One region of the Gordonia sp. LUNF6 genome, then DNA from elsewhere that is predicted to be linked to it. Evidence: riboswitches for the same ligand, from Rfam matches in the RefSeq annotation. Region 1 holds a riboswitch; the other holds the start of a gene.
What was found. Region 1 has a riboswitch for cobalamin ahead of ACK8HH_RS00695 (ABC transporter substrate-binding protein). Riboswitches for the same ligand answer to the same signal wherever they lie in the genome.

Region 1 (7,111 bases):
ACTGCAGCCACTGGGCGAGCAGCAGCAGGGCCGCGGCCATCGCGAACATCGAGCCGAGGGCGCCGGCGATACCGCCGGTGAAGACGCGGCTGCGGAACAGCCCGACGTCGAGCATCGGCCGGTCCTGGCGCAGACTGCGGCGGACGAAGACGGTCAGCAGCAGCACTCCTGCGGCGAACGCGGCCCAGCCCTCGGGGACCAGCAGACTCGATTCGGCACCGAAGTGCTTCACCGACCACATCAGGAGCACCATGCCGGAGAACGAGAGGGCGATGCCCAGCCAGTCCCAGACTCCCGGGTCGGCCGACCGCGACTCGGGGAGCAGGAAGACCCCGGCGACCACGGCCAGCGCCATCAGCGGAGCGTTGACGAGGAAAGCCGACTGCCAGGAGAAGTGCTCCACCAGGAAACCGCCGACCAGCGGGCCGATCGCCGCACCGAGACCGGCGACCGACGACCACACCGCGAGTGCGCGCGCCCGCCGGCGCGCGTCGGTGAACAGGACGCGGATCGTCGACAGTGTGGTCGGCATGATGAACGCGCCGCCGATGCCGAGGAGGGCGCGGATGGCGATCACCGCGGTCGCCGACTCGGCGACCAGGACGAGCAGCGATGCGGCGCCGAAGACGGCGTACCCGGCCAACAGCATCCGCTTGCGTCCCCAGCGGTCGGCCAACGATGCGGCCGGGACGAGCAGCCCGGCGAGCACCAGCGAGTAGACGTCGACGATCCATAGCAGCTGGGAGGCGGTGGGCTCCAAGTCGGCCGACATCGCGGGAAGAGCGATGTTCAGGATCGTCATATCCATCACGATCACGAGCAGGCTCGCACTCAACACAGCGGTCGCGAGCCAGGCGCGGACGGTGGAGTAGCCGGTGCTCCCCGTGGTGGGTGAGGCAGTCATCACGGTTGTCTTTTCTGCGCCATGAACGGCGCGACGAGAGTGTGCAGGAAGTCTTTGGAGACGACGGTGTTGTGCAATGCCGCGTGCATCACGACGCCGTCGGAGACGATCGCGAGGGCGAGCGCGTTGTCGGGTCCGACGTAATCGCTCAAGATCTCGACGAGATTGGTCTGCCAGCGGAGCGACAGCGCGCGCAGTTCGGGATCGAACAGGCCCGCCGACATCAGCGAGACGTCGGCCGCGACGGCGCGGCTGTCGGCGAGGTAGTCGTGAATCTGATCCACCAGCGCTTCCGCTGACCCGCCGGCCGCGACCAGGCTGCTCCGCACGGCGGCCAGGTCTTCGTCGACCTCCGCGGCGAGCCGCTCCAGGGCCTGGGTGCGCAGGTCGTCGATGGAGGTGAAGTACTGGGTCGTCGATCCCAACGGCACACCCGCACGCTCGGCGACGCGGCGGTGCGTCAGCGCGGCCGGTCCGAGTTCGACCACCAGATCCGCCGCCGCGGCGAGAATCGCCGCCCGCCGTGCCTCCGGGTCGTGCTTGGCCATGACTCCCTCACAATTCTGTACGAATGTACATGTACTTTTGTACAGGGCTGGCGGAGGTCTGTCGACCGAATATCGGAGGGCTCAGCCCCACGTCTCGCGGATGTGTGCCGACAAGGCGTCGAGCGGTGCGGTGGAACGGGTGGCGCGAGAGGTGATGATGGCGCCTTCGAGGGCTGCCACCAGCATGTCGCCGGCGCGTCGGGCGGCGTCCGCGGCCAGTCCGTCGGCCTCGAAGGACGCGGCGATCTGGCCCGCCAGCGTTTGGAAAGCCGTGGCGGCGCGCTCGGCCGCACCCGGGTACTCCGCGGCGGAGGTGGAGGCGGCCACCAGGGGGCAGCCGAGGCGGTAGTCGTGGCGCACCAGGGTCTGCTTCCACTCGTCCACGATGACGATCAGACCCGCCACAGCGGTCCGGCCGTACAGTGCGGCCGCGAGGCGCGACGAGGCGTGCCTGGCCGCCTCGTCGGTGGCCTGCTCCAGCAGTTGCGCCTTGCCGCGGGGGAAGTGCTGGTACATCGAGCGCCGCGCCACGCCGCTGTGCTCCATGAGCTCCGACATTCCGAATCCGTCGGCTCCCTTGCTCCGGAGCAGCTGAGTCGCCGACAGGAGCAGTCGGTCGCGGACGGGGAGTGTTGCCATGCACCCAGGGTACGCGTGAGTAGAACGATCGTTCTGTTACCGTCGACGCATGACTCACGTTTTCGATGAGGCCATCGCCCTCACGCCCACGGCGTCGGACCATGTGGTCCGCGCGCAGACGCATCCCGCGTACAACAACATGGTCGGCCCGTTCGGCGGCATCACGGCCGCGACCGTCGTCAACGGCATCCAGCAGCGGCCCGACGTCCTCGGCGATCCGCTCGCGCTGACCATCAATTACGCGGCACCGATCGCCGAAGGACAGTGGGATCTCGACCTGCGGCCCGTCCGGACCAACCGCACCAATCAGCACTGGGTGGTGACGATCAGCCAATCCGGACAGGTGGCGGCCACCGGCACCGCGGTCTTCGGCGTCGCCCGTGACACCTGGTCCGACACCGAGCCGACGCCTCCGGCCGCACCGCCCGCCGAGGAGGTCGAGGTCAGCGAGTACGTGGACTTCATCGCCTGGGCCAAGAACTACGACAAGCGGTTCGTCGCGGGCGGCATGGACGGGAGGAACGACGCCGACTCGACGTCGACGTTGTGGCTGCGCGACCGGCCCGAGCGGCCGCTCGACTTCCCGGCGCTCACCGCGATGACCGATGTCTTCTACCCTCGTGTCTTTCTCCGGCACGGAACCTACATGCCGGCGGGCACCATCACCCTGACCACGTATTTCCACGCCACCGCGCAGGAACTCGAGGCGCATGGAACCGGACACGTCCTCGCGACGGCGCGCGCCGCCCGGTTCGGGCACGGTCACTTCGACCAGTACGGACAGCTCTGGTCGGGCGAGGTGCTCCTCGCGACCACGCACCAGCTCGTGTACTTCAAAGACCCCGCCTGATTCGAGGTCGCCCGAGTGTCCCGGCCGTGCCCGGATACACTCGGGCGATACGTCACGGTGCTCGGGAAGTCCGGTGAGAAGCCGGCGCGGTACTCGCCACTGTGAACAGGTCCGGAAGTCGCCGGGAGTGCAGGACTCCAGCCACTGGGTGCTCGTCATCTGGGAAGGTGCGACCGCCGGCAGTCCTGTGTAGCCAGGAGACCGGCCGCGGCGTACCCCGAAGTTCCACGAGTATCTGGAAAGGGGGGTCGCATTGCGCACCCTGAAGAACGCGGTGATCCTGGCCGTCGCCGGCACCGTCCTCACCGTCTCCGCCTGTTCCGGCGACGATCCCGCATCGGGCGCCGACGGCTCGGCGATCAGCCTGCAGAACTGCGGCCGCACCGTCACCCTGAAGAAGCCGGCCGACGCGGCCATCACCGTCAACCAGGGGGCCACCGAGTCGGCCCTGGCCGTCGGCGCCGGCGGGCAACTGGTCGGCACCGCCTACCTCGACAGCGCCATCGCCCCGCAATGGGCCGCAGCCTACGGCGAGATCCCGGTGCTGTCGGAGAAGTACCCCACCCGCGAAGCGGTCCTCGAGAAGCACCCCGACCTGATCGCCGCGTCGTACAGCAGCGCCTTCGACGACAAGGCGCTGGGAAGCCGGCAGTCGTTCGACGACCTCGGTGTGGCGACCTACGTGTCGCCCTTCGGCTGCGAGGACAAGTCGAAGCGTCCGGCCTCGTCCTGGGACGCGGTGGCCGGTGAGACCAGCGACTACGGCGTGCTCTTCGGACGGACGGCCGATGCCGACCGGGTGAACGCCGACATGCGCGCGAAGCTAGCCGACCTCACCGCGAAGTCGGCCGGACGGGGCAAGACGGTTCTGTGGTGGGATTCCTCGACCGACAAGCCCTTCGTCGGTGCCGGCGACGGCGGGCCGCAATTGGTGATCGACGCCGTCGGCGCGAAGAACGTCTTCGGGGATCTCTCCGGCAACTGGGCCGAGACCGGCTGGGAGGCGGTGCTCAAAGCCGATCCGGACGTGATCGTCCTGGTGGACGCCGACTGGGATCCGGCCGCCGCCAAGCGGAAGTATCTGGAGTCCGACCCGGCGCTCAAGGACCTGAAGGCCGTCGCGAAGGGATCGTTCGTGGTGATCCCGTTCGCTGAGAGCACCCCCGGTCCGCGGCTGATCGACGGCGCCGCCAAGCTGTCGGACGCGCTCGCGAAGTAGTCGGCGCGTGCGCGAACGGCTCCGCGGTACACCGGCCCTGGCGGGTTGGCTGGCCGGACTGACGGTCCTGCTGCTGATCAGCATGGCGCTGGGAATCGTGGTCGGATCGGCCGATCTGCCGCTGGGCACGGTGGTGCGAGCGCTCGGCAGCAGCGTGGGCATCGGCACGTCCGATGTGCTCGACGAGAACATCGTCGTTCAGCTGCGGCTGCCGCGGGTGGTCGGAGCGGCACTCATCGGTGCGGGCCTGGCGGTCTGCGGCACCGTCCTGCAGTCGTTGACGGGCAACCAGCTGGCCGACCCGTACATCCTCGGGATGTCCGGCGGTGCGTCTCTCGGCGCCGTGGTGGTGTTGAGCACGGGAGTCGGCATGGGCAGCATGGCCGGTGGCTCAGTGGTCTCCGTCGCAGCGTTTCTGGGGGCGATGGGTTCGCTGCTGCTGGTGTTCGCGATCGCGGTCACGCGCGGGGGCGCGCTGCTTCCGGGCAGACTGATCCTGGCCGGCGTCGCCGTCGGGCAACTCGCCGCGGCGCTGAGTTCGGCGTTGATCTACTTCGGCCCGCACGGCACCGCCGACCGCGTCATGTTCTGGTCGATGGGGTCGGTGGCCGGCATCCGCTGGAACACCCTCGCGCTGACCGCGATCGTCACCGTGTGCACGATCGTCGCCGTGCTGGCCCACGCCCGAACGCTGGACGCCTTCGCCTTCGGTGAACGCGCCGCCGCGAGCCTGGGCACTCACGTGGCCCGCACTCGCTGGGTGCTCTACGCGCTGGTGTCGCTGTGCACCGCCGTCCTGGTGGCGCTGTCGGGGATCATCGGGTTCGTGGGGCTCGTGGTGCCGCACATGGTGCGCTTTCTCGTGGGCCCGCTGCACTATCGGGTCCTGCCGGTGGCGGTGGTGCTCGGGGCATTGGTGGTGGTCTGGGCCGACATCATCGCCCGCGGCGTGATGCCGTCGCGGGAACTGCCGCTCGGGCTCGTCACCTCGGTGATCGGCGTGCCCGCCTTCATCTACCTGCTCCGGCGACAGCGAGGCACCGAATGACCGGGACCGAGACCGGGATGCCCGGCATCGAGATGCGGGCGGTGAGCTTCGCCCGCGGCGAGCGGAGAATCCTCGACGACGTCACGGCCCGGGCGCCCGCCAGCCGATTCACCGGCGTGATCGGCCCGAACGGGTCCGGAAAGTCGACCCTGCTGTCGATGGTGATGCGTTGGCAGCGGCCCGACGCCGGCCAGGTGCTGCTGGGCGGCACCGACGTCCGGGAGTTGGGCCGCCGCGAGTTCGCGCGCACCGTCGCCGAGGTGGAACAGCACTCGGCGACCGTCCTGGAACTGTCGGTGGAACAGATTGTGGAGCTCGGCACCATCCCGCACGCCGGGGGATGGGCCAGGCCGCTCGGAGACGCCGCGCACGAGGCGCATCAGGCCATCGGAACGCTCGGCATCGAGCATCTGCGGCACCGCACCTGGCAGACCCTGTCCGGCGGCGAACGGCAGAAGGTCCAGATGGCGCGGGCGCTGGCGCAGCGCCCGAAGGTCCTCGTCCTCGACGAGCCGACCAACCATCTCGATGTGGCGGCCGGGCTTCACCTGCTGCAGCTGGCCCGGGATCTCGGCCTCACCGTCCTCGCTGCCCTGCACGATCTGCAACTCGCCGCGATGTACTGCGACCACCTCGTCGTGCTCGACGAGGGCCGCGTCCGTGCGCAGGGCAGCGCCTCCGAGGTGCTGACGCCCGAGTTGCTGGCGGACGTCTACGGCCTCGACGCGCAGGTGCTTCGCCATCCGGTCACCGGCGGGCCACTGATCGTCATGTGCGGCGTGGTTTCGGCCACAGGCGGGGAGAAGTGATGATCGACGCCGACTGGGTGATCGTGACGGCGCCGACGGATCGCGGCGCGGATGTGCACGGCGAACTCGCCCGTGCGCTGGGAGAGGTCGCCGAACGCCATCCGGGCACGGTCTTCCGCTCCGCCGTCCTGGGCGGTGAGTCCGACACCGTCACCGAGGTGCTCGACGAGGCGGCCCGCGAGGGCGCCGACTCGGTGGTGGTGCTGAGCGGTCAGACGCTCGCCGACCGAAAGATGGACGCTTGGTTCCGCCGCGTGATCGGGCACTGGCTGCGGAACCGCCCGGCGGGCTCCGCGCCGGATATCAGGATCGGCGGATCGCTTTGCCAGACAACGGATTACGCGAATCTGATCGAGCGGGCTGCCGCCGACGGCGGGGCCCCGGCCCGCGATACCACCGCCCCGCTCGCGACGAAGGCCTGGGACGCGGTTCCCGGGTTCGCGCGACACGTGCTGGTCTGCCGCGGTCCCCGATGCTCGGCGCGAGGGGGCGCCGAGACGCAGTCGGAACTCTCCGCCGAACTCGACGCCCGGCGGCTCGGCGACGACGACGTCCTCATCACGCTCACCGGGTGCCTGTTCCCCTGCTCGCAGGCGCCGGTGGTCGCGGTCTATCCGGACGACGTCTGGTACGCCGGACTCACAGCGGCGCGAGTCGCCGATGTGGTGGAGCGGCACCTGGTGGGAGGTGAACCGATCCGGGAGTGGTTCGGAGACCGATCGGCGAGCCGGTGAACCGGACGCCCGAGCGGAGACGGCCGGGGACGGCCCGGATGTCCGGCAAGTACATTCAGTACTGAAACCACAGTCGAAGGGGACACATGGCGGGCAGGGCGATCCGGATGTCGGTGGCGATGCTGGCGGGTGGCGCAGTGCTCGCCTCGGTGGGATGCAGCACCGACGGCTCGTCCACCGCTGCCGAGCGCGAGGCCGCCGAGCTGCCGCTGACACAGGCCGAACTGCCCGCCGGTTTCCACACCGCCCGGCTCAGCAAGGACGCCCTCGCGCAGATGACGGAGCAACTCTCCGATTCCACCGCACACGTCGACATCGCACCCGCGCAGTGTGCGGCATCCGGAGCGATGGTCACCACGA
Region 2 (7,111 bases), 1.1 Mb from region 1:
CGAGGGCGAACACGTCGCCGACCCGTGACTCGTAGACCATCTCCTCGTCGAGCTCTCCGACCCGGCGGGGTTGGCCGCTTTCTGCGCGGTCGGTCCCGCCCACGAGGAAGACGCCGAACAGCCCGCGGTCGGGGATGGTCCCGCCGGAGGTGACCGCCAGACGCAGGGTGCCGCGCCGGGCGGTGAGCCGCCCGGCTGCGCGGTCGTAGTCCACCCTCGGGCGCAGTTCGGCGAATTCGTCGGACGGATACCGGCCGGATATCAGATCGAGGACGGCGTCGTACACGTCGCGGGTGAGGGTCCGATACGGCATCGCGCGCCGGACGGTCGCGTACCAGTCGTCGACGTCGAGATCGTCGACGGCGGTCGCCGCGATGGTCTGCTGGGCGAGGATGTCGAGCGGGTTGGCCGGTACCGAGAGCGCCTCGATGCGGCCGGCGAGCATTCGCTGCGCCACCACCGTGCAGTGGATCAGGTCGGTGCGGTGCTTCGGAAACAGCACGCCGCGACTCACCTCGCCGACCCGGTGTCCGGCGCGGCCGATGCGCTGCAGCCCGGCCGCGACGGACGGCGGGGCCTCCACCTGGATCACGAGGTCGACGGCACCCATGTCGATGCCGAGTTCCAGTGAGCTCGTTGCGACCACGCACCGGAGCCTGCCGGATTTCAGATCGTCCTCGATCTGTGCACGCTGCTCTTTGCTCACCGAGCCGTGGTGGGCGCGGGCGAGGACGGCGGGCGCGCCCGCCGTGTCTCCACTGGCCGAGACGTAGGCGGGCATCCCGCCGGGCACTGTCGGGTTCGGTCGGTCCGGGTCGAACTCGATGCCCGCGCGTTCGGCGGCGATCTCGTTCAGCCGGGCGGTCAGACGTTCGGCGAGACGACGAGAGTTCGCGAAGACGATCGTCGAGCGATTCTCCTCGATGCGGTCGACGATCGCCGACTCCACGTGGGGCCAGAGGGAACCGGCGGTCGGGGAGAAGGCGTCGTCGAGATCGTCCGTCCCGGTGTCCGGCGGCGGGATGGCGGTCATGTCCTCCACCGGCACGTCCACGGAGAGGTCGAAGGTCTTCGCCGCAGGCGGCTTCACGACGGTGCAGTCGCCCTCGCCCGCCAGGAACTCGCCGACGAGTTCCTCGGGCCGCACGGTCGCTGACAGCCCGATGCGCTGCGCGGGCCGCTCGAGCAGCGCATCGAGCCGTTCGAGCGAGAGCGCCAGGTGCGTGCCCCGCTTGGTCGCTGCGACGGCGTGCACCTCGTCGACGATCACCGTCGTCACCGTGGCGAGGGTCTCGCGCACCGAGGAGGTCAGCATCAGGTAGAGCGATTCGGGCGTGGTGATCAGGATGTCGGGCGGATGGGCCTGCAGCCGTCGGCGGTCGGCCGCCGAGGTGTCCCCGGACCGGACTCCGACCGTGATCGACGGTGCGTCGAGTCCCATGATCTGCGCCGCGTGCGCGATGCCCACCAGTGGTGCCGACAGGTTCCGCTCCACGTCGACGGCGAGTGCCTTGAGCGGTGAGATGTAGAGGATCCGGACACCCGGAGCGGTGCCCGCACTGCCGCCGGTCGCGGCGTCGATCCGCTCGCGGTACAGCGAGTCGATGGCCCACAGGAAGGCTGCGAGGGTCTTGCCCGACCCGGTCGGAGCCACGACGAGGGTGTTCTCGCCGCGGGCGATCGCCGTCCACGCACCGGATTGGGCTCGGGTCGGCGCGCCGAACGCGTCGCTGAACCACCGCTGCGTGGCCGGATGCATGCTCCGAAGGATCTGACTGCCCGATGCCACACTCCCATTCAAGCGCACACCTGTGACACTCAGCGGATTGCGGCCGGCGGTACACTCAGCGGGCCGATGCGGTTAACCCGGTGCGAATCCGGGGCGGTCGCGCCACTGTGAGCGGTCCGCCGACGACGCCGTCGGACTGCGAGCCAGACAGTCGCATCGGTGTGAACAATGCCGACCCCGGGCGCGTGATCCGGGAGAACAGGACGTCGACGATGACCGCATCCACCGCAACGCAGGGCGTACGTTCCCTCGCCGTGCCGAACCTCTCCGCCGCGAGCGCGGCCCTCTGGCTCACCGCCACCGTGGCACTCGCGGCGCTCGCCTACTACTTCCTGGGATACGACCAGGGCGCGGTGTCGGTGTTCGGCAGCGACACCCATGTCCACGAGTTCGTGCACGACGCACGGCACTTCCTCGGCTTCCCCTGCCACTGAGCCGGGGAGACAACAGAACAATGGAGCGCAGATTCACCGGCGCAGGCGTGCTCGCAGGCCTGATCGCCGGACTGGTGTCGTTCGTCTATGCGCGGATCTTCATCGAACCGCAGGTGCGGCTGGCCATCGACTACGAGGAGGAGCGGTCGCACGCCGAGTCGATGCTGTCCGGCGAGCATGCACACGAGCACGAGATCTACAGCCGAACCGTCCAGGAGAACATCGGTGCGGGAGTCGGCACGGTCGTCTTCGCCGTCGCGATGGGCGCCCTGTTCGCCGTCGCGTTCACAGTTCTGTGGGCCTACGTGGGACGTCGGTGGCCGGCCGCGGACCCTCGGGCGGTCGCAGCGGGGCTGGGTGCCGTGGCCTTCGTGGCCGTGATCGGCGTCCCCTACTTCGTCTACCCGCCCAACCCGCCCGCGGTCGGCGAGGAGGACACCATCGGAGCGCGGTCGGGCGCCTACCTGACGCTGACGCTGGTGTCGGTGGCGCTGATGGTCGTCGCGGTGATCCTCGGCTGCCGGCTCGCGGACCGGATCGGCGGACTGTGGTCGGGTGTCACCTCCGCGGTGGTGTACCTGGTCGGTGTGACCATCACGGCCGCGCTTCTTCCCGAGTTCAAGGAGATCCCCGGTCCGGTGATGGACGGCGACCGGATCGTCGGCGCCGGATTCCCCGGACAGGTGGTGGCCGACTTCCGGGTGTACGCGATCGCGAACCAGGTACTTCTGTGGACGGTCCTGACCGTGGCGTTCGTCGCGCTGCTCGGCGTGATGATGCGCCGGTCCAAGACTTCCGACCGCACGCTCGCGGAGGTCGGCGCCTGACGTCGGTGCATCTGGTGGTCGCCGCGCGGACCGCACCCAACAGAGCGGTCCGGTTCGGCGGCGAGCACGACGATCTCGACTCGCGTGGCCGCCGGGATGCGGCGGCGCTCGCATCGCGGCTGCCCCGGGCCGGACGGGTGATCGCCGGACCCGAGAGATCGGTGACGCAGACCGCACGCCTGGCGTGCGGTCTGTTCGGCGTCGACCCGCGACTGGCGTCGCTCGACGTCGGCCGCTGGCGGTCGACCGCGCCGGAGTCGGTCGACCCGGCGCAGTTGGGCGCCTGGTTCGGCGATCCCCTGTGGTCGGGCCACGGCGGTGAGTCGGTCGGCGCGTTCGTGGGTCGGATTCGCGGCGTTCTCGCCGCGCTCGCCGCGGGTGGGCCGGCGACGCTCGTGGTCGCGGGCCCGGTCGCACAGGCCGTGCTCTGCGAGGACGCCGCGAGCTTCTTTGCGGCCGACGTGTGCCCGGGCGGGCTGTACACGGTCACGCTCTGACGTCGCGGAGCAGGTGCGACGTCGATGTCAGAGGGCCGTGCGACCATCGGCCGCATGGACGAGAGTTGGAGCGGCGACGGCGCGGACGCGCACCTGGTGATTCCGGCGGACTGCATCGCCTGGTGCCGGAACCAGCCCTACGCCGAGACGGTTCTCGAGGATGTCGTCGAAGTGGATCTCGACTGGTGGAACGAGCGCCTGGCTCAGTGCGAGATCCCGGCGCAGGTCAGCGGGCGCGATGCGGACGGAACGCAGGTGTGGAAGGGCACCGCGTACCTGCGTCGGGGCGATCTCGAGCCGGGTGTGCACGGAATGGGCCTCGGTGACGAACCGGAACTCGATCGCCTGTACATGTGTGCCGCCTGGCTGGCCGAGCACCCGCTGCGCGGCGGTGTCCGCCGATTCGTCGACGTCCGGTCCGGGCGGGATGCGGGCACGCCGTTCGCCGCGGTCGAGCGTGCGCTCGTCGCCTGCCGGCGCGCTCCGGCACTGATCGACGCCGCGGCGTATCGGGACTGGTCGGGATGGCCGGTCGCTCCTGGTGTGGGCCACGTCCTGATGTCCCTGTACTGCTGGGCGATCCACTCCGGGGCACCCGACCGTCCGCAACTGCTGGATGCTGCCAGCGCCGGCAGTCTCACGTGGAACGGCTGGCTTGTCGCGTCGTCGGTGTCGCACTACTCCGTCCGCAGATACGTGCGGTACAACTCCCTGCTTCACCGCTGGGCCGCGCAGGCGGGCGTGGCGCCGGAACTGGTCGAGATGTGGCTCAATCGGCAGTGGCACAGTCGCCTGGCCGAGGCCGCCGTACGGGACGGATCGGCGCTGTGACGAGCCGGTCGACTGAGGGCGTCGACCTACCGGGTCGGTGGCACGATGCGCTACCGTCAGACCCAAGTGAAACGTGTTCCAGTTTGGAGGCTTGATGTTCGAGTGGTCTGAGGAAGATGTGATGGTCCGCGACGCTGTGCGCGGCTTCATCGACAAGGAGGTCCGGCCCAATCTGGAGGGTCTGGAGTCGGGGTCGCTCCCGCCGTACGACATCCTCCGCAAGATGCTGGCGACCTTCGGGATGGACTCGATGAACGCCGAGAGCCTGGAGAAGGAGCTCGCAGCCGAGGAGGCGGGCGAGCCGCGATCCTCGGGCGGCGGATCGAACAGTCTCGCCAACTCGATGTTCCTGATCCTCAACATGGAGATGGCGGGGGTCAGCCTGGGCCTCATCGCGTCGATGGGCGTCTCACTGGGCCTGACGGTCTCGACGATCCGCAGCCGCGGCACCCTGGCGCAGAAGCGTCGCTGGCTTCCGGAGCTGGTGACGATGGAGAAGGTGGGGGCGTGGGCCATCACCGAGCCCGACAGCGGCTCGGACGCGCTCGGCGGGATGAAGACGACGGTGCGCCGCGACGGCGACGACTACATCCTCAACGGCAACAAGACCTTCATCACCAACGGCCCGTACGCCGACACCATGGTGGTCTTCGCCAAGCTCGACGAGGGCGACGGCACGCCGATGCGCGATCGCAAGGTGCTTACCTTCGTCCTCGACAAGGGCATGGAGGGACTCACCCAGGGCAAGCCGTTCAAGAAGATGGGCATGATGAGTTCGCCGACCGGTGAGCTGTTCTTCGACAACGTCCGGGTGGGCCGGGATCGTTTGCTCGGAGAGACCGAGGAGACCGGATCGGACAAGCGGGGCGGCGACAGCGCGAAGGCCGGATTCACCGCCGAGCGGATCGGCATCGCCGCGCTGTCCCTGGGCATCATCAACGAATGCCAGCGGCTCTCCATCGACTACGCCAAGACGCGCACCCTGTGGGGACAGGAGATCGGAAAGTTCCAGCTAATTCAGCTCAAGCTCGCGGAGATGGAGATCGCGCGGCTCAACGTGCAGAACATGCTCTTCGTCGCGATGGAGGCGGCCAAGGCCGGCAAGCCGCCGACACTGGCCCAGGCGTCCGCGATGAAGCTGTACTCCTCCCGGGCGGCGACCGAGGTCGCGATGGAGGCGGTGCAGCTCTTCGGCGGCAACGGCTACATGGCCGAGTACCGCGTGGAGCAGCTGGCGCGCGATGCGAAGTCGCTGATGATCTACGCCGGGTCGAACGAGATCCAGGTGACCCACGTGGCGAAGGGACTGCTGGCGCAGTAGGGCGCGCGACCGAACCACATCGACTCCGACCGATGCCCGCAGGGGAACCTGCGGGCATCGTCGTGTCCGGCGGGCGGTGCGCCGCCCTCCACTTCGTGCCGGCCGTCCTACGAACGGCCGATATGTCGCAGTTTTTGTGCTGGCAGCACGCAATTCGGGACGTATCGACAGCTCGATGAAGCGTTCGCCCTCGTCGGATCCATACATTTATCGGACGCTGTCGCGGCGCCCTCCCACCTGATCCCGCGCCGCGAATCGAGGAGGCTGTGTTGAAAACCAAGATCGTGCTGCGACGACTCGCAGCGGCAGGGGCGATCGCTGCGCTGGGCGCGGTCGGCGTGATGTCCGGATCGGGTGCGGCGGACGCCGACACCGTCGGTCCGGCGAAGGGCAGCAGCAGTGCCGTGAACTTCTCCCGCGAGATCAGCGGACTCAAACTGGTCGACGGCAAGGTGCCCAACGGAGAGGTCATCACCGTCACCAACCGGCTCGACCGCAAACTCGCATGGCTCATCTACTGGGTCAAGGACACGCACCCGACGTGCATGGAGGCCGTGCCCAACACCTCGGTGTGGAAGGTGAGCGGCAAGACCTACACGAACAATCCGAACGTCTCCGGCGCCATGAAGCCCGACGAGTTCTCCTCCGGTCCGGGATGGGCGAAGATCGACGCGCCCGCGGCCAACTCCTGGGAGAGCATCGCCTGGTCGCAGGACTACCTGCTCAAGTGCGACGTCGGGGTGCTGAACACCGGCGGACTGCAGTACTCGACCACCTGGGTGGGCGACAACGGCGACCATCCGAACGTCGGCCCGAACATCGAGGTGACGCGCGGCGTTCCCGGGATCTCGGTGAACCCGAAGGATGCGATGGCCGACAACGACGTCGAGATCACCGTCAAGAACCCCGACGGCCGCCCCGGCGACAAGGTGGTCCTCACCGCCGACGGCAAGTCGCTCGACGGTTGCGGAAACCTCGAGCTCGACGGTGACCGCCGCGTCAGCTGCACCTGGGTGCCGAAGAAGGCCGGGACCTACCCGCTGCGCGCCGTCATCTCCAGCGCAGAGCCGGTCACCGTGACCGAGAACGTCTACGTCTCGGCCAGCCCGGCGAGCGGCAGCCTCGGTGGAAGCCTCGGCAGCGGAAGCGCCGGCATGGACACCGGAAGCATCTACACGGGCAGCCTCGGATGAGCGCGCATACCAACACCTCGAGAAAGCAGACGAACATGTCGACAATCAGACGGACAGTGGCGGTCGTGGGCAGTTGCGCGGCGGCTGCCGCGCTGGCGGGAATCGGCACCGGTGCGGCGGCCGCCGACACCGTCGGCCCCGTCAGCGGTGAGAACGACACCGTGAGTTTCCAACGATCGGTCGAGGGCGCCACCCTCGTCGACGGCAAGGTGAAGGTCG

Region 2: another riboswitch for cobalamin. It lies ahead of ACK8HH_RS05910 (CbtB domain-containing protein); the one in region 1 lies ahead of ACK8HH_RS00695 (ABC transporter substrate-binding protein).

Annotation. Positions count from the first base shown of each region.
Region 1 covers NZ_CP178181.1:133,363-140,473, forward strand. The annotation lists gene ACK8HH_RS00675 (MFS transporter) at 1-904, opposite strand, end outside; gene ACK8HH_RS00680 (TetR/AcrR family transcriptional regulator) at 904-1,452, opposite strand; gene ACK8HH_RS00685 (helix-turn-helix domain-containing protein) at 1,534-2,091, opposite strand; gene ACK8HH_RS00690 (acyl-CoA thioesterase) at 2,141-2,941, shown strand; cobalamin riboswitch at 2,980-3,166, shown strand; gene ACK8HH_RS00695 (ABC transporter substrate-binding protein) at 3,195-4,160, shown strand; gene ACK8HH_RS00700 (iron ABC transporter permease) at 4,168-5,208, shown strand; gene ACK8HH_RS00705 (ABC transporter ATP-binding protein) at 5,205-6,017, shown strand; gene ACK8HH_RS00710 ((2Fe-2S) ferredoxin domain-containing protein) at 6,017-6,751, shown strand; gene ACK8HH_RS00715 (hypothetical protein) at 6,838-7,111, shown strand, end outside.
Region 2 covers NZ_CP178181.1:1,251,360-1,258,470, forward strand. The annotation lists gene ACK8HH_RS05905 (ATP-dependent helicase) at 1-1,759, opposite strand, end outside; cobalamin riboswitch at 1,813-1,960, shown strand; gene ACK8HH_RS05910 (CbtB domain-containing protein) at 2,002-2,223, shown strand; gene ACK8HH_RS05915 (CbtA family protein) at 2,244-3,050, shown strand; gene ACK8HH_RS05920 (histidine phosphatase family protein) at 3,056-3,547, shown strand; gene ACK8HH_RS05925 (hypothetical protein) at 3,572-4,378, shown strand; gene ACK8HH_RS05930 (acyl-CoA dehydrogenase family protein) at 4,473-5,699, shown strand; gene ACK8HH_RS05935 (hypothetical protein) at 5,966-6,892, shown strand; gene ACK8HH_RS05940 (hypothetical protein) at 6,928-7,111, shown strand, end outside.